DNA from 4 places in the Paenibacillus sp. J31R30 genome. Region 1 is predicted to be linked to each of the others. Evidence: riboswitches for the same ligand, from Rfam matches in the RefSeq annotation. Region 1 holds a riboswitch; each other region holds the start of a gene.

What was found. A riboswitch is a leader RNA that binds a small molecule or an ion and turns the genes downstream of it on or off. The one in region 1 is predicted to bind cyclic di-AMP.
Region 2: it holds a riboswitch for cyclic di-AMP, as region 1 does, so the genes downstream of both, AC58QO_RS18880 (C40 family peptidase) here and AC58QO_RS23180 (stalk domain-containing protein) in region 1, are expected to answer to the same signal.
Region 3: it holds a riboswitch for cyclic di-AMP, as region 1 does, so the genes downstream of both, AC58QO_RS13045 (hypothetical protein) here and AC58QO_RS23180 (stalk domain-containing protein) in region 1, are expected to answer to the same signal.
Region 4: it holds a riboswitch for cyclic di-AMP, as region 1 does, so the genes downstream of both, AC58QO_RS28620 (hypothetical protein) here and AC58QO_RS23180 (stalk domain-containing protein) in region 1, are expected to answer to the same signal.

The regions. Positions count from the first base shown of each region.
Region 1 is NZ_JCAUAV010000008.1:19,363-25,081, reverse strand. Features, by position in the region: gene AC58QO_RS23195 (sensor histidine kinase) at 1-396, opposite strand, end outside; gene liaF (cell wall-active antibiotics response protein LiaF) at 421-1,083, opposite strand; gene AC58QO_RS23185 (PspA/IM30 family protein) at 1,218-1,883, opposite strand; cyclic di-AMP (ydaO/yuaA leader) riboswitch at 2,037-2,188, shown strand; gene AC58QO_RS23180 (stalk domain-containing protein) at 2,193-2,984, shown strand; gene AC58QO_RS23175 (YjcZ family sporulation protein) at 3,142-3,246, shown strand; gene eutC (ethanolamine ammonia-lyase subunit EutC) at 3,327-4,019, opposite strand; gene AC58QO_RS23165 (ethanolamine ammonia-lyase subunit EutB) at 4,024-5,397, opposite strand; gene AC58QO_RS23160 (ethanolamine ammonia-lyase reactivating factor EutA) at 5,394-5,719, opposite strand, start outside.
Region 2 is NZ_JCAUAV010000005.1:24,891-30,609, reverse strand. Features, by position in the region: gene AC58QO_RS18900 (methyltransferase domain-containing protein) at 1-728, shown strand, start outside; gene AC58QO_RS18895 (YdeI/OmpD-associated family protein) at 758-1,207, shown strand; gene sugE (quaternary ammonium compound efflux SMR transporter SugE) at 1,222-1,542, opposite strand; guanidine-I (ykkC/yxkD leader) riboswitch at 1,629-1,731, opposite strand; gene AC58QO_RS18885 (MSMEG_1061 family FMN-dependent PPOX-type flavoprotein) at 1,797-2,408, opposite strand; gene AC58QO_RS18880 (C40 family peptidase) at 2,556-3,026, opposite strand; cyclic di-AMP (ydaO/yuaA leader) riboswitch at 3,030-3,168, opposite strand; gene AC58QO_RS18875 (hypothetical protein) at 3,337-4,155, opposite strand; gene AC58QO_RS18870 (M1 family metallopeptidase) at 4,239-5,719, opposite strand, start outside.
Region 3 is NZ_JCAUAV010000003.1:299,496-305,214, forward strand. Features, by position in the region: gene AC58QO_RS13030 (glycine betaine ABC transporter substrate-binding protein) at 1-1,141, shown strand, start outside; gene AC58QO_RS13035 (DUF5713 family protein) at 1,315-1,638, shown strand; gene corA (magnesium/cobalt transporter CorA) at 1,736-2,686, opposite strand; cyclic di-AMP (ydaO/yuaA leader) riboswitch at 3,219-3,388, shown strand; gene AC58QO_RS13045 (hypothetical protein) at 3,502-3,720, shown strand; gene kdpB (potassium-transporting ATPase subunit KdpB) at 3,760-5,719, shown strand, end outside.
Region 4 is NZ_JCAUAV010000014.1:11,611-17,329, forward strand. Features, by position in the region: gene kdpA (potassium-transporting ATPase subunit KdpA) at 1-308, opposite strand, end outside; gene AC58QO_RS28605 (potassium-transporting ATPase subunit F) at 356-433, opposite strand; gene AC58QO_RS28610 (hypothetical protein) at 598-1,023, opposite strand; gene AC58QO_RS28615 (alpha/beta fold hydrolase) at 1,306-2,091, shown strand; gene AC58QO_RS28620 (hypothetical protein) at 2,162-2,632, opposite strand; cyclic di-AMP (ydaO/yuaA leader) riboswitch at 2,750-2,919, opposite strand; gene AC58QO_RS28625 (hypothetical protein) at 3,265-3,789, shown strand; gene AC58QO_RS28630 (APC family permease) at 3,804-5,630, opposite strand.

The sequences.
Region 1 (5,719 bases):
CGACAATCGTTGGAGAGAGGTTACCTGCTCTTCCCATCGCTTCATAATTCGACTGAGTTGTTCACCTAAACGCCCGATCTCATCATCGTCTCCGTTTTGGAAGCCTTCTCGGGCAAATGTTCCTTTTTCTAATAAAATCATTGTCTCCATCATCGGCTCAAGTCTGCGAGTCACCTTCGAGCTGTTCCAGTAACCGAACACCGCCCCAATCACACCTAGAATCGATAAAGCCATGAACGAGAATTTGACACCCTGCTGCCAGCTGGCAAAGGGCTCGATCAAATGTCTTGAATTCAAGAAATATAGCATAGCGCCGAAAACAGCGAAGCTAAAGAGGATCGATTCCCCCATGCTGCGCCATATCATATTCGTTAAACGTCTCTTGTAGCCGTCCACTTGGTGATGTACCCCCTCCAGCCGTTACAATACTTTAACCTTGATATCTCCTACGATGAAAGAGAGCACGAGTTTCACCCGATGGTCGCAATGTTGGTAATTCTCTGATTGCCATACCACTTTATTCATCACACCTGCCTCACGTTGCTCGGCTACATGAAGCTGACCAAACATCACGGAAGCTGTAACGGAAACGCCAATATCATCGGGTATCTTTATATCAATATCTCCTACAACGCCCTGTAGGATGACTGTTGTTTCCTTTTGTTCTAGAATCGCCAGCGAGAGATCAATGTACGTTTCTCCCACCAAGTACCATGTCGAGGTATTCCGTAGAATCCAAGGCTCTCGGCCGAGGCGTATGCTGTCTACAATCTTTTGCTTTTGTGTATATGTCTCATCCTTATGAACCTGCTTGGATCGAATGAAAAATAAACCTAATGAAATCAACACAACCGAAATGGCAATTGTAACATGATCACCAAATAAAATGACGGCACCGATCCCCATCAGCACATAACCCTTGCGTTCTTTGCGTGAACGAACACGATGAATGCCCAGCAATATAAGGATTATGGCCATAATGGGAAAAAAGCCTACGGTATGATCCAGAAGCAAAAAAACACCGGCTCCAATCAGCACAAGCGCTGTATTCCGGCTGCGGTTATTTTTCGTTTCTTCTCCCATCGATGCACCTCCTCTGGCTGCTGCTCCATGTCTTTCGTTCATACGATTCCTAGCATACCATAAGAATGGACGACCTCCAAGATGCAAATCCTTATCGGACAAGGCTTTGCAATTCATGGAGGTCACGATCATGGCTATTTTTTGCTGCGCGGGTCGTGCTGATTGTGCTGATCTCGCGAGCGCTGCTCTTGCTGCCACTCGTGCTGCAGCTTGCTGCGCAGCGCGCGCAGCTCATGCTGAAGGTTGCCTCCGGCTTCCTTCAGCGTTTCCTTCGACAGGCGGCCCGCCACGCGGAGCCCCTGCAGCGCCTCCCGGCCGAGCTCGCGGCCGGTGACCTCCAGCTCGCGCCATGTGTCGCGAGCCTCTTTGCTGTGCAGCCCGCTGCGCGGCTGCCCAGCCTCGGCTGCGTGCCGGGCACGCTGCTCGCGCAGTTCCTCTGCGAGCGCCAGGCACAAGTCCTGGCTGCTCGCGTACTGCGCGCGATAGTGCTCGCCAGCGGCTTCCTCGCGCAGCTTCTCTTGCAGTGCGAGCCGCGCGAGATCCTCTTCGCCTGCGCGCATCGCCAGCTCGGCTTGCTCGCCGCGCAGCTTCGCCATCTCTTCCGCTCGCGCGATATGGCTGCGCAGCCCAATCGTTGCCTGGAGCGCCTCGTCATAGCGCTCCTCCAGCTTGATTATGGTGCTGTCCTCAAAGGCACCTGGATTCGTTTTCCCGATGGTCTCCTGCCAGACGGTTTCTGCCATTTTGCCAATTCGATCAAATATATTAGTAGGATCAATTTCCCGATTCTTATTGTTCATGTCAATCGCCCCTCATCCTTCATCATACTCCTATCGTAGCTCAATTTCTGGCAGTCTAAAACCGACTATCGACTGTTTTTGAACCTAGACCTAAGTCCAGTATTTTGATCTCGACCATATTTTGGTCGTTGTTTGAGCCTGTCTGCAATGATAAAATATTTGAAGCCGAGTCTGGTGCGTAAATTAGGCACTAGTACGGGGGACGAAATACTTGGGGTGAATATTTGCTTCGGCTTGGAGCAGACTAGGGAGAACCTTCTTCCCGAACCCGTCAACTAACCTCGAAGGCTCATGAAGGAGGATTACCAATTGAATAAGTTTACCAAAGGGTTAACTAGCCTTGCCGTTACACTGTCGGTATTGGCAGGAGGCTTTCTTTCCCCATTTTCGGCTCAAGCAGCTGAAATGGAAGTGAAAGTGCAAGTCAATGATGACCTGATTCATTTCCCAGATGCACAGCCATTTTTGGATGGCAACCACACGACCCAAGTTCCACTTCGGTTCGTAACCGAGAAGCTTGGTTATACCGTGAACTGGCAAAAAGATGGAAATCAAATTAAGGTAACATTAAATAACAACAAACATACGATTACCTTGGTATCCGGGGAAAAAGAAGCCAGCATTGATGATGCACCAGTCGTCTTAGATGGAGCTTCCCAGTTTCAAAATGGGCGCGTTTATGTGCCGCTACGATTTCTTTCCACAGCTGCAGGGGTCCCTGTACAGTGGGATGCTAGCAGCAATATCGCCATTTTAAACAAAGATGGCGGACATCATGCACCTGACTATGACATTTTCGAGTCCACAGCTTATTCAGCAGATCCTTCTGAAAATGGCGGATACGGGGCCTTTGATTACATGGGCAACCCGCTTGCGATCGGCACAGTTGCTGTTGATCCATCCGTAATTCCACTAGGTACGAAACTTTATATTGAAGGTTATTCTTTTAGTGGGCTTCCTCAAGGCGGTATGTACGTGTATGCCACCGATACCGGCGGCGCCATTAAAGGAAAGAGAATGGATATCTTTGTTCCAGGTTCGAGAAAATCCTTAAAAAGCTTCGGCATTCAGAAAATTAAAGTGTATCATATCCCCAATTAATAGTAGACGAAAGCTGCCTTGAGAATTCTCTCAAGCGCAGCTTTTTTCGTGGGTGAATGTTCCTACGGATAGCGGGCATTCGTCCAATCAACGGATATCCCCCGGTCATATGCTATATAGTGTTTAACCCATATCATTGATAACCGGAGGGGATACTATGTCAGCTGTAGGCAGTTGTGGCACGCCAGGATACGGAAGTTCTGCAGGCTTAATTCTTGTTCTTTATGTACTGTTGGTCATCATTCTTGCTACTTTCTACTAAGACTTATACCCCAATGAGCTTTATACAAATAGGCCCGCCTGTTGAAGCATCTAATTAGAGCTTCAGCAGGCGGGCTTCATTTATTTAAAATCGATACCACTTGTTCGTTGTGTCAGGATCTGCTCAAGATGACCTCCAATATAAGCTCCCGCTTCCATGGGAGGTGTTCCGCCGCGATGGATGTTCGAAATGACCATTCGATCCGAATCCGTTCTTCCTGTTCTTGGTTGGTAACACATGTAGGCGCTTAATGATTCCGCTGTTACAAGACCTGGCCTTTCGCCGATAAGCAGCACTAGACATTCTGGTTTCAGCAAATCACCTATGGCATCCATACAGCCTACCCGTCCTCGATTTACATATATCGTTGTTCCCGCCGTTAAACCACGCAATCGTAAGGAATCCAGCAACGCAGGATACAGATCTCGCATGTTTGCTTCTACACTATTTGCACTTAATCCATCAGATACTACGATTTGCACCTGCGGGGAATGCTGACATCTCGCTATGATCTCCTGCTTGCTTTCGTCCTTCAACACCCTGCCCAGCTGGGGACGCTTTAAATATATATCCTTTGAATCCGCACAGGAATCGGTGATAAGCCATCCCATTTCTGTAAGAAAAGTAGGACTCACCTCACTTTGCACGGCATCTACACTGCTTGCATGATCCCAACCAAAGGTTAGTAACTCGCTCGTTAAGGGCCGAGTGCCTGATCGGGAGACACCAATCCGTGCTGGCGTCAGTGCCTTCATTGCCGTAATCTCATCCATCCTCCTAAGCACCTCCTCGCCAAAACAACCTAGGATCACCGGCTAATGAACTAAGCGTACCGTTGGACCATAAGCCCATGTCCTGCATCCAATCTCGAAAGGCAGGTGATGGCGTGCGCCCGAAAAGCTCTCGTAAAGTGGCAATATCATGATAGCCCAGCGATTGATAATTAAGCATGCAGTCATCCGCCATGGGCACACCAATGAGGAAGTTCACATGTGCGCTGGCCAGCATGACGGATAGGGAATCCATATCATTTTGATCGGCATTCATATGATTGGTGTAGCATACATCAACGCCCATAGGGAGACCATGCATTTTGCCCATAAAATGATCCTCTAAACCTGCACGTATGACTTGTTTGCTGTTATATAAATACTCTGGTCCGATGAAGCCAACCACCGTGTTAACCAGAAAAGGCTTATAGATCCTCGCTAATCCGTAGCATCTTGCTTCCAACGTCACTTGGTCAATGCCATGATGAGCTTCAGAAGACAGCTCTGAGCCCTGCCCCGTTTCAAAATACCACCGATTCGGCCCCGTCGCACTGCCCTCGCTGTAGATCAAGGCATTCGCTTCATCCAGAAGCTCTTTGTGAATGCCAAATGCGCGATTGCCTTTCTCCGTGCCGGCCAAGCTCTGAAAAATAAGATCAGCCCTTGCCCCCTGCTTGATCGCCTCCATCTGTGTCGTCACGTGGGCCAAGACACAGTTCTGCGTGGGGATGCGCCAAGTCTCCATGACTTCCTTCGCAGCTTCCAGCAACGCTTTGGTCGTCTGCGGGTGATCTGTTACCGGGTTAATGCCGATAACCGCATCCCCTACGCCGTAACTCAGCGCCTCATAAAGCGAAGCTTTCATACCTTCTAGTGAATCGGTAGGATGGTTCGGCTGCGCTCGGCTGTTGAGTGTCCCCTTATGTCCGATCTCTGTATTGTTCGTTGTCTTCACCTCAATACGCGATGCCGCCTGAATGAGATCCAGATTCGTCATGATTTTGGCGACAGCTGCAATCATCTCGCTCGTTAGCCCTTTCGATATACGGAGCAGCTCATCCCCCGTCGTTTCCGTCCGCAGCATATATTCACGCAGCTCTGCCACGGACCACTGGCTTATAGAAGCGTATACAGTTTCAACTACATTCTCCTCGATGACCCTCGATACCTCATCTTCTTCTGCTGGCAGTAGCGGATGATTTCGAATATCACAGAGAAGAAGATCCGCAAGTACCGTTTTAGCTGCGATTCTTTCCTTCAGATGGGAGGCTCCTACACCTGCCAAATCATCACCGGAACGTGCTTCATTTGACTTGCCGAACACTTCTTTCAAGCTTCCGAACGTATAGACATGACCTCTTATCGACGTTTTCAATTTCATTGGCTCACCTCGGTAACCTCATGAGAAAATAGCAGCGTTTTTACAATTACAGGAATCGTACGATTCCCAATCAGCTCGCCAAGATCGATGTAATCACCAAAGCTCAGAGAAATGCCATCGACACATACGATGCGGGGATTCCCTTGACAACCAAGAGAAAGAAGCTGGCCCAGTGCTTTGGCCATATCTTGATCACATAGCATAACTACGATCTGATGATGTCTAAAATGGGAGGTCAACAGCGGGATCAGCTGGCCCGCAAGTTCCTGCAGTTGTTTATAGGTGTACGGATGCTCCGTTGTCATCGCTATACCAAATGGTG
Region 2 (5,719 bases), on a different contig from region 1:
TTTTTGCGGATTTGCTATCAGCGAGACATCGCATCCTTCACGAGGTGAAAGAGAAGCAGACGCTTTTGGACCAGGAAAAGCTGAGCATGCAAGCCTACTACGGTGCACGAGCAGAGGAGTATGAACGGATTTATCACCGCGAGGATGCGGAATATCAACAAGAACTGGCCTTTCTGTCCGATATCATTAAGAAGCAGGTGGAGGGACGCCGAGTGCTGGAAATCGCCTGCGGCACTGGCTACTGGACACAAATTGCAGCTGAAACCGCGACGCAGCTTGTGGGGGTAGACATACGCCCTGAGGTACTGCGCATTGCAGAGTCGAAGCCATGGACGAAGGGAAATGCTGCCTTTAGGGAAGGCGATGCGTATGAGCTCTCGGAGGTACGAGGAGAGTTTGATTATGGGCTGGCGAATTTCTGGTTTTCGCATATACCGCGCAATCGGATCGACAGCTTTTTACAAGGCTTCCATGAAAGATTGGGCAGCGGTGCGCAGGTTTTTATCGCGGATAACGTGTATGTACCTGGAAGAGGCGGCGAGCTCATCACTTATGCGGATAGTGAAGACACCTACAAAAGACGCGAACTAGCCGACGGCTCCAAGCACGAAATTCTCAAGAACTATTTTAGCTACGAAGAGCTGAATGACATCTTTCGACCGCTATCGCAACACTTGCGGATATTCGTGGGGGGCAGCATCTGGTACGTGAGCTATACGATCAAATAATCCACACTATTCCGTAGGAGGCATCGACCATGAGTGTAACGTTCCATACGACCATTATGAAAGCACACAATAAGAATGCTACTGGGATTTCTATTCCCGAAGAGGTCATGACCACGTTAGCGGGAGGCAAAAAGCCAAGCGTTTCCGTGACCATGAACGGTTACACATATCGCACAACAATCGCGGTGATGGGGGGAGAATATCTGATTCCGCTCAGTGAAGCCCACAGACAAGCCTCTGGCTTGAAGGCCGATGACCCCGTCGAGGTCACATTGGCGCTGGATCTCGCCCCTCGGACGGTAGAGGTCCCAGCCGATCTTCAAGCCGCTTTGTCTGAAGCAGAAGGTGCCGCTCAGCGATTTGAAGCACTGGCTTTTTCCAAGCGCAAAGAATTCGTCCGACAGGTCGAGGACGCGAAAACGCAAGAGACACGCCTCCGCCGGATTGCCAATGTTGTTACGCAGATGAGCGAGGTGTAAGAGCCTAACACTACTTAGTGCCCCGACGTGAATTTCAGCCCGAGTACACCGACCAAAATCAATACCATAAACAAGATACGAATTAAGCTGATCGGTTCATTGAGGAAAAGTGTGCCAATGATAATCGCGCCGACAGCACCGATTCCGGTCCATGCGGCATAAGCCGTTCCGATGGGCAAGGTTTTCGTGGCTGAAGCTAAGAAATAAAAGCTAACGATCATCCCGAGAATCGTGATAATCGTGGGAACGAGCCGTGTAAATCCGTTGGAAAATTTCAATGAGATGGCCCACACCACCTCGAAAACACCTGCAATGACCAGGTATAACCATGCCATTATGAACACTCCTTCATGTAAGTATTATGTCGTCAGTGCCACAAAAAAAACAAAGAAAAGCCCGGGAATATCGCACTGCTGCGATAGACTCCCGGGCTTTTCTCCCTCCGTGACCACAGCGTATCCGCTGTGTGTTTTCCCTTGGACCAGCCGGCGAACATGCGCCGCGGAACCCTAGAAAACGACATGCCGTTATTATAGGATGGCTCACATGCTATGTCAAGTTACACTTTTTGGCTATTTGCTCATTAAGCCTAATCCTCCAACGCAATCCCGTTCAACGCGACATGCGCGCGGAACATATCCATGCCGTCCGGCTGTTCCTGCTCAGGTACCCATGTAGCGGGATCCCAAATCTTCGACAGCTTGAGCGCGCGGCTGCAATGCACGAAGCATTCTTGCACCTCGACGCCGACAGCGGCGATCGGTGACTTCCCGTTTAGCTGCATGGTCGACAGCAGCTCCTCGTCCTTCGTCAACCAAGCGCGGCCATTGACGCGGAGCACCATCTCGACGCCTGGGATGATGAACAGGAGACCGACTTCCGGGTTGGTCAGCAGATTTTGCATCGAGTCTAGTCGGCGATTGCCAAGTCTTTCTGGGAAGACGAGGCGGCGTTCATCCACAACCCGTACGAATCCTGCGGCATCCCCGCGGGGAGACACATCGCTCGAGCCGTTAGCATTCGACGTAGAGAAGAAGAATAATGGCGATTTTGCAATGAACGCACGTGCGTGCTCGTCGATTTGATTAATAACCTTATGTTGAACCGCAGGATGAGGCTCCCCAATAACGGCTCTAATCTCATCGATGGATCGTATAATACCGGGAAATGGGGGTGATGTACTATTTTGTGAAGTGTCCATACTAGCCAATCCTTCCTCAAAGCCCATGGGCTATTACTTATCTTTGTTTTACTCATCTTGTGGCCGATACACACGTTCAAATGAATGAAGCCCTGCAAGCCGCTCTTACGAGCAAAGCTTGCAGGGCTTCATTCTGTGCCGAGAACATTACTTGGATTCAGCAGTTAGTTGATTGTAGATATCATCCCACAGAACACGTCTGGCGGATACATATCGCTTCGCATAATAGGATTCGCTCAACTTATTCTTCACAACACCTTGATTCGTAGCGGAGTGAACGAATTCACCGTCTCCGAGGTACATACCTACATGAGAGATACCGCTGCCATCCGTGTTGAAAAATACAAGATCGCCCTTACGAAGATCTTTTTTGTCAACCCAGTAGCCTTCGCCGTTTTGTGATTTGGAGCTGTGTGGAAGATCGATGCCGAATTCGCCGAATAAGTAGGACGTGAAACCAGAGCAATCGAATCCTTTGGTTGTCGTTCCTGCCCATCTGTAAGGCGTTCCTACAAGCTCGTCTACCGCTTTATCCATATCGGATGCCGCGAAAACGCTTCCTACACTAACACTCAAAAACAAAACAAGACTAAAAACAAGACCAACAAATTTCTTCAACTGCTTGTCTCCTTCCGGTGCCTACGAGGTTAGCTGGAGGGTTCGGTTGAAGGTTCCCTATGATCCCTGTCTTGCAAGATCAATTCACCCGGAGTGGTTCCCCCGTTTCCCCATAAACTGAGGAATTCGGCATGAAATATTTGGTTTTTTGATGCTAGTCCTTGTAATTCGTCATAAAGAATGAAATTCCTCTTTTAAGTTTAAAAATTAGGCTAAAAATAAGTGGAATAGTTCGGAAAAAAGACAAAAAAAAGCCCCTTTCTCAAGGAGAAGGGGGAGAATGTTTGCCTATTCGCTGTTTTGCTGGATATTAATTGGATATTTTGGCTGAAAGTAGCTGATATTGGGAAGAAATGCCCCAGATTTGGATGAAAATGTGAAAAAGTGGGTACAGCTGATAAATGATTAGCGCTACCAGACCTGCCCACAAGTAGGTGGCTGTGACCGTGACACCTGCCAATAGTCCTGCGAAAAGTAAGAGGGTAATGGCAAGTCCGACAATCGGCAGCGAATATCGAAAGAAAGAGATGACTGTCGATGTGATCCCTAACTTGGCTGCGATCGCGAATTGGACATACATAAACAGAAGCTGCAGGAGAAATCCGTAGACCAGTAAACTGAGAATCCAGGGCAGAAGCTTGAGAACAACCTGCTCATAGGAGCTGCTATGCCCTAGAATATACGTAGCTTTCGGGAAAATCCAGATCAGTGGAAGCAGGGTAAATGCGATCCGGATCAGATACACAAGCAGGAAAGGGAGCATGAGCTCCTTCATCCCGCGAAAGAAACGGTAGCCAGCATTCTGGTGAGCGTGCGTGAGCGAATAGTAAACACCGCCATTTAAGAGGGGCGTTAGCAGCATGCGGGCGCATAAGAGAGCAGCGAGCCACCAGAGATAAGAATAGCTAAGATCAGTTTTGAGTAATTGAAACTGGCCTTCTGCTAGAAAGATTTGCAAAGCCTGCTTGGGCTGCTCAGCACCAGGGAATCGATGCATGAGGGGGACGAGTATTCCCTGCACTAGCTTATACAAGAGAATACCCCAACCCATTTGATACAGGAACAAAATAATGGTGGCAAAAGGCTGCGCCATAGCTGCCCTGAAGCCGGATTTGATATAGGTGGCCAACGAGGGTCCCTCCTTAAAGTTTTCGTTAGAAAACTGGCTTCGTAAGCATACGCTGAGTTTGTCATAAGACGTAAGCCATGTCCTTACCAGGCGACTGAGCCGAATATGGCTTGCAGGAGTTGAATAATGCCGAGATTCCACCGGATTTGCCACTTTGTATTTAATTGTGTTTGATAAAAGTTGTTGATGTGCTTATTTTCGAGTATGAGCGTGTATTTGGGATCAATGCGCACCCAGTCGACAGGGGACGTATGCGATAATTTGAACTCGATGCTGCCTTCCTTGCCATCCCATGTTTTATCAAGCGTTGTGCCATCTGCAAAATGGAACTGAATCGGCACCTCCGGCGAGTTGCCGCCATGTTTAACAATGCGAACTGTACTTTCGTAAGTCTCGGATCCCTTAGTGCCCTGAGGCCGAACGTTGACACTCGCGACGGAATAATCCATCATCATATCGCCGTACACATACTGATTGAAGAAGTCATCCCATTTCGTTTTGCTGACATCCTCCACAACCTGTTGGAAGTCCTTCGTCGAGGGATGCTTGAATTGCCATCTTTGGAAATAGGTTTTCATAATTTTATCCATGACTTTGGTTCCGACCTGCTGCTCAATCGCCTTTAGTACGAGCTTGCCGCGTGTGTACACATTTTCCGCATACTGATCATGTCCTGTGTAGGCCCAAGCTTCTTTCTGCAGCCCGTTAGGTGAAGTGATGTAGCTGGATTCTACAGGTAAATTAGGGGCATCCCCATATTCAGCTTCCATGACTTTATCTTCCGCATAAGAGGTAAAGCCTTCATCGAGCCAGGCTTCCTCGAATTCATTGCTGGCGACGAGTCCGTAGAAGAATTGGTGGCCTATCTCATGGACAACGACACGCTCCAGTTCTAAGTCGGGATCTTTGTCGCTGGCACCCCAAGCGGTGACCAAGGTCGGATATTCCATGCCGCCGGCGCCATTCCCGCCTGGTGGCGGTACAACGATGGAAAGCGTAGAGTACGGATACGTTCCGTACCACTGGCTATAGCGCGATAGCGCTTTTTTGGCAGCGTACATATAACGATCCTTTAAATCTTGATGATTGGGATCGAGATAAAGCTTGATTTTGACCCCGGGAACTTGTGGGGCTGAGAAGGGCTCTTCCACATAGACGAAATGAGGAGAAGCCGACCAAGCGAAATCATGCACATCTTCGGCATAAAACTGATACGTTTTCGTACCCTTGTCCGTCACAGCAGGCTTCACCTGAAAGCCTGTGGCAGCCACAATGTAATTCGCGGGCACTTGAATTTTCACATCATACATCCCGAAATCGGCATAGAACTCGGAGTTACCATGGTATTGATGAAGATCCCAGCCAGGCTCCGTCCGTCCTCTTGTGCCTTTGCGTTCATAAGCGGCTACCTTCGGAAACCATTGCCCTGCCATGACAAAATCGTCCACATACCCCATTCTGGCAAAAGCTGCTGGCAGCTTAACTAGGAATTCGGTATTGATGGTTACTCGTTCTCCCGAGCCTACGGGCTTAGACAGCGGGATTTTGAGCAGCGTATGGTCGT
Region 3 (5,719 bases), on a different contig from region 1:
TATTCGCACGGCAACTGTTATGTTAATTGGTGTTGCTACGCTCGCTTCTCTTGTAGGAGCGGGTGGGCTGGGCGATTTAATTTTCCGGGGTATCTCAACCGTCAACACTGAATTGATTTTGGCAGGTACGATCCCATCGGCGTTATTAGCCCTTCTTTTCGACTACTTGTTAGGACTAATGGAGAGGGCAGTTACCCCAAAGGGCTTGCGGACTGGCAGCAAAAGAAATTCCAAGCTTGTTAAAGGATTGAAAATAGGAATAGTTTCGGCCCTGATTGTGGCTTTATTGGCAGGTATTGTGGCGAGGGGCAATCCATTCGGTTCAGACTCGATTGTAGTTGGTGGAAAGAATTTCACCGAGCAAGATATTTTGACGCATATGATGGCCTCTTTGATCGAAGCAAAAACAGACTTAAAGGTCGTTCGAAAACCTTTTCTCGGAGGATCCCAGGTTACCCATAATGCTCTGGTGAACGGAAATATTGATATTTACCCGGAATATACCGGAACAGGTTGGACATCCGTCCTAAAGGAGCCGCCGATCGGCGGAGATCCGGAGGAATTGTACCGAAGAGTGAAGGCTGCCTATGAGCAAAAATTCAATGTCACTTGGCTGAAGCCAATCGGCTTTAACAATACATATACACTGGCTATGAAAAGAGAGCACGCTGAGCAAGAGGGAATCGATACTTTTACGGATTTGGCACGGAAATCTCCTAATTTCGTACTTGGCGCTACGCATGAGTTCTTGGAGCGTCCGGATGGATACCGAGGTTTACAACAGGCCTATGGAATGAAGTTCAAGGAAGTGAAAGGACTGGATCCTGGGCTAACCTATAGCGCAGTTAAAGATGGAACGACGGATGCGAATGACGCCTTTTCCACAGACGGCCGTATTGAAGCCTTCGACCTCAAGGTAATCAAAGACGATAAGCAGTATTTTCCTCCCTACTACGCAGTGCCCATAGTCCGTATGGACACCCTCAAGTCACATCCCGAATTGGAGGAAGTGCTTAATCTGCTAGCAGGCAAAATCGATGATCGTGCGATGTCTGTGTTGAATGGCAAAGTGGATCTGGAAGGACAACAAGCACGTGTCGTTGCCGAGCAGTGGTTGAAGGATAAGGGGCTAATCAAGTAATACAGTAAACGGAAAACTCACTAAACATTAGCAAAGAAATGGAATCCTTTAGCGAGTATTTAAGTGAAAAGCGATTTCTTATAGAGGGAGTTTAATTCAATACTTACTACCATCTATCCTCGGATTGTGTTACTATAAGTCAACAAAACTGCATTTTTTTGGGAGAGTGCGAAATGGCAAAATTTAATGAAAAACTATATTTAGTTGATATGTATAATGACCCCTATTTCCCAAATTCTTTAGTAGACAAAGTCAAAGTACAATTGGTAGAAGTCGTTGAATATTTAGAAACGGGGAACCGTAGTATTAACGAAATCCAATTGAAATTTGATGATATGACAGATGCAATAAATGAGTTGCAAGCGGATTTTTATGAGGACGACAGCGAGATTGAGACGGCTGCAAGGGATTCTATAGGACAAACCGTTGAAGAAATTTTGAAACATTTTAATATTCGGTTAGACGCAGAAGAAGCCATTCGAAACAGAGATTGGTAAGCACAAACTATTCTTTTTTTATCTACTCAAACAAAAACGGGTACCCCTCTTTTATGGGAGTATCCGTTTTTGTATTACTGGGAAAATTCAGCTTTGTTTATTTAAACCATCCTTTGTTTCTAAACGACATAAACATGCCAATACCAATTCCGAACATGACCGCTAACGCGATAAAGTAACCCCATTGCCACTTCAACTCGGGCATGTAATCAAAGTTCATTCCGTAGATTCCGGCTATGAAAGTTAAAGGCATGAAGATCGTCGTGATGACTGTTAAAGTTTTCATGATCGTGTTCATTCTATTGGAATTAAGAGAAATGTAGCTGTCTCGTAAATCAGCTGTCATCTCTCTGTTAGAATCGATCATTTCAGATAGTTTCAACAAATGATCATACACGTCTGTATAGTAGTGTGACAGTTTATGAATACCCTGAATTCGTTCTGAATTTAGTATTCGATACAGAAGATCTCTCATTGGCACGACAGTTCTTCGCAGCTTTAAGAGCCTTGACCGTATTTCAAATATGTCTTCCATGAGTGCTTGGGTAGATTCAGAGCCAACGTTATTTTCGATTTCGTTTAATTGATCTTCGATTTGATAGACACTCGGAAAATACTGATCTACTAACTCGTCCATAACCACATAGCAAGCATACAGAGGACCTTTATCAACGCCTTTTTTCTGCAGGGCTATTCGACACCAGGCATCTTCGATCTCCTTTGAATATTTGGAATGAAAGGTAACGATGAAATTCTCTCCTAAAAATAAGTCCACTTCTTCAGCCGCAAGATTTTGTTGATTGATGGCATGCATTACGAAAAAGTGTACATCTTCATAGTGATCTAATTTAGGTCGTTGCAGATAATGAAAACAATCTTCAATTGCAAGTGGATGAAAGTTGAAATGTTCTTCTAATAAATTGGATTCTTCTTCACTTGGCTGGTTAAAATCAACCCAATACCATTTTATATTTGAACTCGAAAGCTGAGTTAGTTGAACATCTTTTAAAACTTCCAAATCGTTTGTTATAGCTAATGCACGAATCATTTTAATTGCACTCCTTAATGAAGTTGAACAATGATCTTCATGTTATTCTATCCAAGAAATCTTATCAGAACAACCATACATGTCATTCATGATTTTAAACGAAAAGTGGGTAGCCCTTACTTCGCAGTAGGGCTACCTTTTTCATTAAGATTTCCATCTGATGTTCTTCATACTCACGCTGCATAAATACATGAAAAGGGTATGTGTCCCGCGATTTGATGATACAAGCCTGGAGATGTGATAATTATAACTTTGAATCGTATAAAAATGGGCTAAATAATAGTTGCAGACTTATAAAAATTGAATAAAAAAGTAAATCATTATAATTTCTCAAAGTCGTTTGGTCATGACCTAATTACTGCGAAATGGCCAAAACGGAAGTATGCCGAAGCATTTCTATTGAAAATGCATGCGATTTCTAATTGGACGCGCTTTCATAAACACTAAATGTCACAAATTGCGAAATAAGTGTCTCAAGCGCATTTTACATTCAGTAGCAATCGGCGTAACATTCGTTTCAGCAACAATACATAGATGCAAAACGCTGAGTTCCCGCAAGGGAATCGGGGGAACCAACCGGAGCCGATCGGATATAGAATCGGTTTCTCGGGGTGAATCTAAAGCAAGCGCAGCTTGCCAAAGTAGGGCACTTCCAAGCCCGAATCCGACAGCTAACCTCGTAAGCGAATTGGGAGAGAACCACTTTCTTTTCGAGCTTTCCATAGCGCACATATGCGTTTTCTTTGAAGCCCGAGAGTAGAGATTCTCTGCTCTTTGGCTTTTTTTGTTGTTCCCAATTTGAGGAGAGTGAATCTATGATGTACCCCGAACCCCTGACGCTAGTAAGTGAATCAGATGAATGTACACAAACATGTAAATTTACCCGTATTGAATGTTTTCGATTTGATTGTGAATTATCCGATAAGCTGCAGCCAGGACATGGTAATGATTGTCATTGCGGATTATTGACGATTTCAACGAATCTTGGTACATGTGGTTTAGGGCAATTCGTGATTCCGCAATTATTTATTTGAGCATTCTGGGGCGTATATCTCTTTCTAGGGTGGTTTTTCATGAATCAAAGATGGAAGCAATCATTTCATTCCAAAGTGTTTATTAGAGCCCTGTTGGATAGCGTACTGAAATTAAATCCAAGATTAATGATAAGAAATCCAGTGCTTTTCGTGTTGGAAACGGCGACCTTTGTCATTGGTTTATTGCTGCTCTTTCCGCATTATTTTCATACCGAGACACAGATGACTTATAACCTCACTGTATTTTTCATTCTATTGTTTACGATATTATTTGCGAACTTGGCAGAAGCGTTAGCTGAAGGAAGAGGTAAGGCACACGCGGACAGCTTGATCAAAACCAGAAAGGAATTAAAGGCGAAGCTGTTATCGAAAGATGGCAGCATAAAGGTCGTTGCCGGAAATGAATTACGCAAAGGTGACCGTATATTGGTAGAAATGGGGGATTTGATTCCCGGCGATGGCAAAATAGTGGAAGGCATTGCAGCCATTGATGAGTCCTCCGTTAATGGAGAATCGGCTTTCGTCATTAAAGAGGCGAACAGTGATAACAACTCCGTCATTGGCGGAACCCTCGTAACCAGCGATTGGATTCAGGTTGAGATTACCGTTAACCCTGGGTATTCCTTTTTGGATCGGATGGTTCAAATGGTGGAAGGGGCAAGACGGCAGAAATCACCGAACGAAATCGCGCTGACGACCCTCCTTACAGTCTTAACCCTCATCTTTTTAATTGTCGTCGTAACGTTGTATCCATTGGCCAAATTTGCTGGCGTTCAATTGGAGGTGTCAACGTTAATTGTGCTGCTCGTGTGCTTAATACCCACGACGATTGGGGGACTTTTATCAGCCATAGGCATTTCAGGGATTGACCGCGTTACGAGAATTAACATTTTGGCGAAATCAGGGAAGGCTGTTGAGGCAGCTGGGGATATACATACAGTCATATTGGATAAAACAGGCACGATCACGTTCGGTAACCGAATGGCATCAGCATTCTATCCTGCAACGGGTGTATCCCAAGAGGAACTCATGGAAGCAGCCGTTCTCACTTCGTTGTTTGATGACACCCAGGAAGGGCGGTCCATCGTAGAACTCGCTAAGCAGAATCACATGACAAGTAATCTCAGAGCTTATCAAGGCGAAGTCATTACGTTTACAGCAGAAGAGCGGATGAGTGGGTTAAACCTGAATGGCTGCTTTTATCGAAAAGGGGCAGTTAGCGCCATCGGCAGTTATATCTCAGTGCGAGGCGGATCTATTCCTGAGGAGATGATGGAGAAAAGCGATTTTATTGCCAGAGAAGGGGGGACTCCCCTTGCTGTGAGCAAGGATAATCAGATTCTTGGGCTTATTTACTTGAAAGATACGATTAAGCCGGGAATACGAGAACGATTGGAATCTCTGCATCAAATGGGGATTAGAACCATTATGTGTACTGGAGATAACCCACTAACTGCCGCGACGATCGCGAATGAAGTTGGCGTGGATGCTTATTATGCAGAGAGTAAACCAGAGGATAAATTGCGGATTGTTCGTGCAGAGCAAAGCGAAGGTAAGCTCGTTGCTATGACGGGGGATGGGGTTAACGATGCTCCTGCATTAGCTCAGGCGGATGTGGGCATTGCCATGAGCAGCGGAACTTCAGTTGCTAAAGAAGCGGCCAATATGGTTGATTTTGATTCGGATCCCACGAAAATTCTGGATGTGATTTCAATTGGTAAGCAGCTGCTCATCACACGTGGGGCTGTTACAACGTTTAGCATTGCTAATGATTTCTCCAAATACTTTGCCATAATACCTGCGATGTTTGCGAGTAATCTACCAGAGCTACAGGTTTTTAATATTATGCAGTTACACTCTCCAACATCTGCCGTGCTTTCAGCATTGATTTTTAACGCGGTTATCATTCCGCTCTTGATACCTGTCGCATTAAAAGGAGTTACCTATAAGCCTATGAGCGCAAATCAATTGTTAAGCCGAAACTTAACGATATTCGGGT
Region 4 (5,719 bases), on a different contig from region 1:
GCTAATGCCGGAGGCATATTACCAATGCCGTCAGGGTTTAGCGGCAAATATTTTTGAAGCCGAAATACGGCATAAATGAGCAGCATCATAACAAAGTTAACTAACAATACGGCTCCTAAATACTTTTTCCAACCCATGGCTTCGTCTTCTTTAACGCCCATGATACGATAAGATACACGCTCGAAAGGACCAAACACACGATCAAGTCCACTTTTTTCATAGCCGAACACTTTGACCAAGTAACTTCCCACAGGCTTTACCAAAAGCATGATAATCCCTAGTGTGATGACTACTTGTAACAATCCCATACCCATAGTAGGTTCTCCCCCTGCTTACATAAGCTCATATTCTGCAATTAAAATTTCTCAGGCTTTACTAAAACAAAACCGAGATATACCATAATGGCACATCCAATGAGTCCGATAACAATCATATGGTTACCTCCTATACATTTTTATTCCAAATATCCTTTTTGAATATACAAACGTAAACCTCAAGCTTTCTCACAATATTTCGCAAATCCCCAAAACCCTAGAAAAGTGACTGCAAATAATAAAATCATCGTTACATCGTTGTACATGACACACCTCCTTCAAATCAGACAGAACTTATGTTTTTATTTGGTTTAAGGGATGATAGTAGAAACTTAACATCACCATTTTTAGAATAAATGACATAGTCCGCGCCTAGTCCTTTGTAAATTAATCTAGGATTTACGCTTTGGGTGATAACATAAATGGGTCTTGAAGTCCAACTGCGACAAATTTGAATATACCGGCAGCATAGCGGCAAGCTCTCCTCAAACAGAACGACATTCCCAATCGGATAGTCGGGAATGATGGACGCCGCTGGATCCGTCGTATCCACTTGGATAATTTGCTTCACTCCTTGACCTTCTAACTTGATTCTCTCCATCTTGTTGTTAGTTAATGCAACATAAGGAAAACCAACCAATTTCGTATGTTTCATAAACTCCTCGCCTGCCTTGGTTGGCGCAGCTATCAGCAACAAGTCACTTTGCATGACGACCACCGCCCCCTTTCCTGAAACATTGTAACGCCGATCCTTATAAAAAGGGGGTAAAGAATCTATAGCATCCGTATAAAAAAAATATAAAAATATTTTTATTCTTGATTGATGATGAATGAGTAGGGTTTTGTCAACATTATGGCGAGTTCTGGCTCTTTTCCATCGTTTTCCCACTAAAATCAAACTTGACTCGTTTTACAAAGCTAATTTCTCAAGAGTAATATACGTCTCTAAGCGTTCGAGAGATGAAAAAACCTCAGGAGGAATAACTTGACTATGTTTTTACATCATTTTGAAACAGGCACCCAGAACCCTACAACGATCGTTTTCTTGCACGGAAGCAGTTTAGGAGGCTGGATGTGGCGACCTCACGTCGATCATTTAACTAAATTCCATTGCCTCATACCTGACCTCCCTGAACACAGAGGAAGCATACACAGAGGTATTTTCTCCATTCCGAATGCGGCTGAGCACATGGCTGAACTCATTCAGAAAAAGGCTCGTGGGAATCGTGCGCATGTTATTGGGTTAGATGTTGGAGGACAAGTGGCACTTCAATTGAGTGCTATAGCACCTGAGTTGGTGACTAGCGTTCTGGTCAGCGGCGTTTGTACCAAGCCATCTATTTCGCTGCAATGGATCTCTTTTATGCATAAATTCATTTTGCCAATTAAACATCAGGACTGGCTCATTCGCGCTAAAATGAATCAATGGGGTATCCCGATGAAGCATTTTGAAGAGGTTCGGAAAGATTTCATTATGCAGGATTGGCGCACATCAGGAAGAATTACCAGAGAAAATCTTGAATTTCAGTTACCCGACATTGCTTCTCATCAAAAGCTTCCGCCAATGCTCGCGATGGCAGGCGAGAAAGAAGGGGCTTCTATCCAGCAATCTCTGCTTCACCTATGCGCTTCCTACCCAAGCTCCAAGAGTTACTTTGTAAGAAGAGCTAAGCATAACTGGCCCTTGGAGAAACCAGCTCTCTTTTCTAAAACAGTATCTTCATGGATCGCAGGGCATCCATTGCCAGAAATCCTCATTCCGGCCAATCCTAGTTAAGACAAAGAGCACCTCCATCCACTAGAATCCATAAGTGGGTAGAGGTGCTCTTTACAATGATATCGAGTATTTAGAAAGTGATATAAGCCCCAGAATGCTCAAATAAATAAGTGCGATCAGATAGGCAAGGTAGTTCTTGTACTGTTGCAGTTGATGAGTTCTCTAGCTTTTCAGATAAATTCGTTAATGCAGATACAATTAAATGTGTTCGCACTTCTCCCCATGCCTCTTGTCTCTGATGAACATAATCCAAACCATCCTTCAGGGTAAGACCTTTGAGCTTTTGAAAGACCACAGCCCATCGTACGAAATCTCCCTTTAAGTTGCCGCATGGAATTTCATATTGCCCTAATCCGCATGTTCCAAGATTCGTTGAAATCGTCAATAAACCGCAATGACAGTCCGTGCCATGTCCAGGCAGCAGCTTATCCGATAGTTCACAATCAAATTGAAAACATTCAATACGGGTAATCTTGCATTCCTTCGTAAGTTTGGTACGTTCGTCTGATTCTCTTACTAGAGTCAGGGGTTCGGGATACATAATAGAGTCACTCTCCTCATTTTGTGAACAACACAAAGAAGCCAAAGAGCAGAGAATCTCTACTCTCGGGCTCGAAGCAGCGTGAAATTACGCGCTGTGGACACCACGAAAAGAAGGTTGTTCTCTCCCAATTCGCTTACGAGGTTAGCTGTCGGATTCGGGCTTGGAAGTGCCCTACTTTGGCAAGCTGCGCTTGCTTTAGATTCACCCCGAGAAACCGATTCTACTTCCGATCGGCTTCGGTTGGTTCCCCCGTTTCCCTTGCGGGAACTCAGCGTTTTGCATCTTTATGTTGTTGCTGAAACGAATGTTACGCCGATTGCTCTAGAATGTAAAATACGCTGGAGACAATTATTTTGCAATCTGTGACCTTCACTGTTTATGAAAGCGCGTCCAATTATAAATCACATGCATTTTCGATAGAAATGCTTCGGCTTACTCCCGTTTTTACCATTTTGCAGTAGTCGACCATTAGCCCAGCGACGTTTAGAAAACCAACGGATTTGCGTTTTTATTCTATTTTTATACGTTTGCTATCCATTCTTTACCCCCTTTTTATACGTTTCAAACATACAATTATGGCATATTCATTCACTACCGACTTTGAGACTAAGTCAAGAAGGAGTAATGTCATGACTTCCTTTCCCCACTATTATTTAGGTATTGCATCTCATTTGTTGAATCCGATTGATTTAAATTACGAGTGGTTCGGTGTCTTATGGCTAGAAGAAGAAAATCATTTCCCTATTATTGTTGGTTATTGGTTTTCTAAAGAAAAGTCCGAGATCACACAAGATGCTATCCTGTCAGGATTTTCATCATGGACTGAAATATCCGATCATCACATGATTATGAGAATGTATCAGTCGATAAGAAACAAGCAAAAAAAGCAGGATTGGGAGAATCGGACTCGATTATCTATCCGTACGATTTTCAACTCACCGTGGAATGAAGTTTCACCTGGGTTGTATATCATAAAATCTCGGCTGACATACCCTCTTCATGCTTCAGCCATTCTTAAGAAGAGATTCTTTGTTTGGCTGGAACATACTGCCGTATGTGAAACAGAGGAAGAGTTTCATGGGTTCATGAAACGGGTGAGTGAAGAGCATCAGATGGAAATCTTAATGAGAAAAGGTAGCCCCACTGTGAAGTAAGGGCTACCCATTTTTTATTTCGTTAAGTGGTACGGCACTGTTGTTACAATCACATTTCTCCGATACAGCAGATGTGCACGAATGAGTAAGCTTGATTGGTTATGCAGGATATTGTGCCAGCCTTTTTTAGGAATAAATTGGGGGATAATAACGGTAACCTGATAGTTGGATTCACCGGCTTTACGCTGAACCGTGTCAATAAATTTCGTTAATGGGTTTATGATACTTCGATAAGGCGAATGCAGTGTCACTAGTCTCACATCAGGCTGCCAGTTCTCCCATTTTTCTTCAAACAAAGCTTCATCTTCTCGTTCAAAGGGGACGTACACGGCAATAATCTGGTGAGGTGAAAGCGATTTGGCATAGTTTAATGAGTTCTCAACCACATGCGTGATACCGGCAACAGGAACAATAATGACATTCCCCTCAATGGGGATAGCAGGCTTACGGTTTGTAAGTCTTAATTGGTCACCAACGGCCTCATAATGCTGTTTAATGCGATGAAAGAGATAGATAATCATAGGCAAGAAAACTAGAACTGGCCAGACCTGCGAGAACTTGGTTAAAAAGAACATCATCGAAACGATCAGGCTGATCACAGCCCCAGTTGTATTAATGATGAGCTTGGACATCCATCCTTCGGGTTTTTCTCGCACCCATTTGACCACCATCCCCGTCTGAGAAAGGGTAAATGGGATAAATACGCCGACGGCATAAAGTGGGATAAGATGCTCTGTCTTTCCTTTAAAAGCAATAATCAGCACAATGGATAATACCCCAAGAATGATGATCCCGTTGGAATAGCCTAATCGGTCACCGCGAATGGTAAACATTCTAGGAATGAATTTATCTTTCGCAAGATTAACTGCGAGCAGCGGGAATGCCGAGTATCCTGTGTTAGCAGCAAGGATTAAGATCAATGCGGTTGTTCCTTGAATGAAGAAATACATAAAGTTTCGTCCAAAGGTCTGTTCCGCAATTTGCGAAACAACAGTTACATCAGCAGCAGGAACTATGCCATATTCAAAGGCCAAATATACGATTCCAGCAAATAACAGCGCCAATAATGTGCCCATCGCGGCTAATGTTTTAGCGGCATTATGAGGAGCAGATTCTTTGAAATTCGGAATCGCATTCGAGATCGCTTCAACACCTGTTAAAGCAGAACTCCCTGAGGCAAATGCTTTTAAAAGTAGAAATAAACTAATCCCGGCAACGGGTGTACCTAAGGATGTATGTACATTCGGAGAAACCTGGCCTGTTAAGATATTGTAAATGCCAACGCCAATTAAAATGAATAATGCCACAACAAATAAATAAACCGGATACGCTAAAATAGAAGCAGATTCCGTTACGCCTCTTAAATTCAAGGTCGTTATAAAAAGTACAAAGGCGACTGCGATGATGACATTATACGAATGTAAGCTTGGGAATGCAGAGGTAATCGCATCCGTGCCTGCAGACACACTTACTGCCACTGTTAGGATATAATCGACTAATAAGGAGCCTCCAGCAATGAGTCCAGGATACTTACCCAGATTTTCCTTGGACACGACATACGCTCCACCGCCATGAGGATACGAAAATATAATTTGTCTATAGGACAAGATGAGTGCCAAGAGTAGAATTAAAACACCAATTGCAATCGGTATCGAATACCAAATCGCAGCAGCACCAACTGTCATTAAGACGATTAATATTTGCTCGGGGCCATAGGCAACAGAGGACAAGGCATCTGAGGAGAGAATGGCTAATGCCTTCGTTTTATTAAGTTTCTGTTCCCCTAATTCCGTTGACTTTAACGGTCGACCAATTAAAAATCTTTTCAGAGAAGATAGCACTAAATCGTTCCACCGCCATAACTTTATAGTAGAATTCCTTGCAGCCCTTTATCAGGTACAAGCTCAGATATTCTCACTAGTATATTACG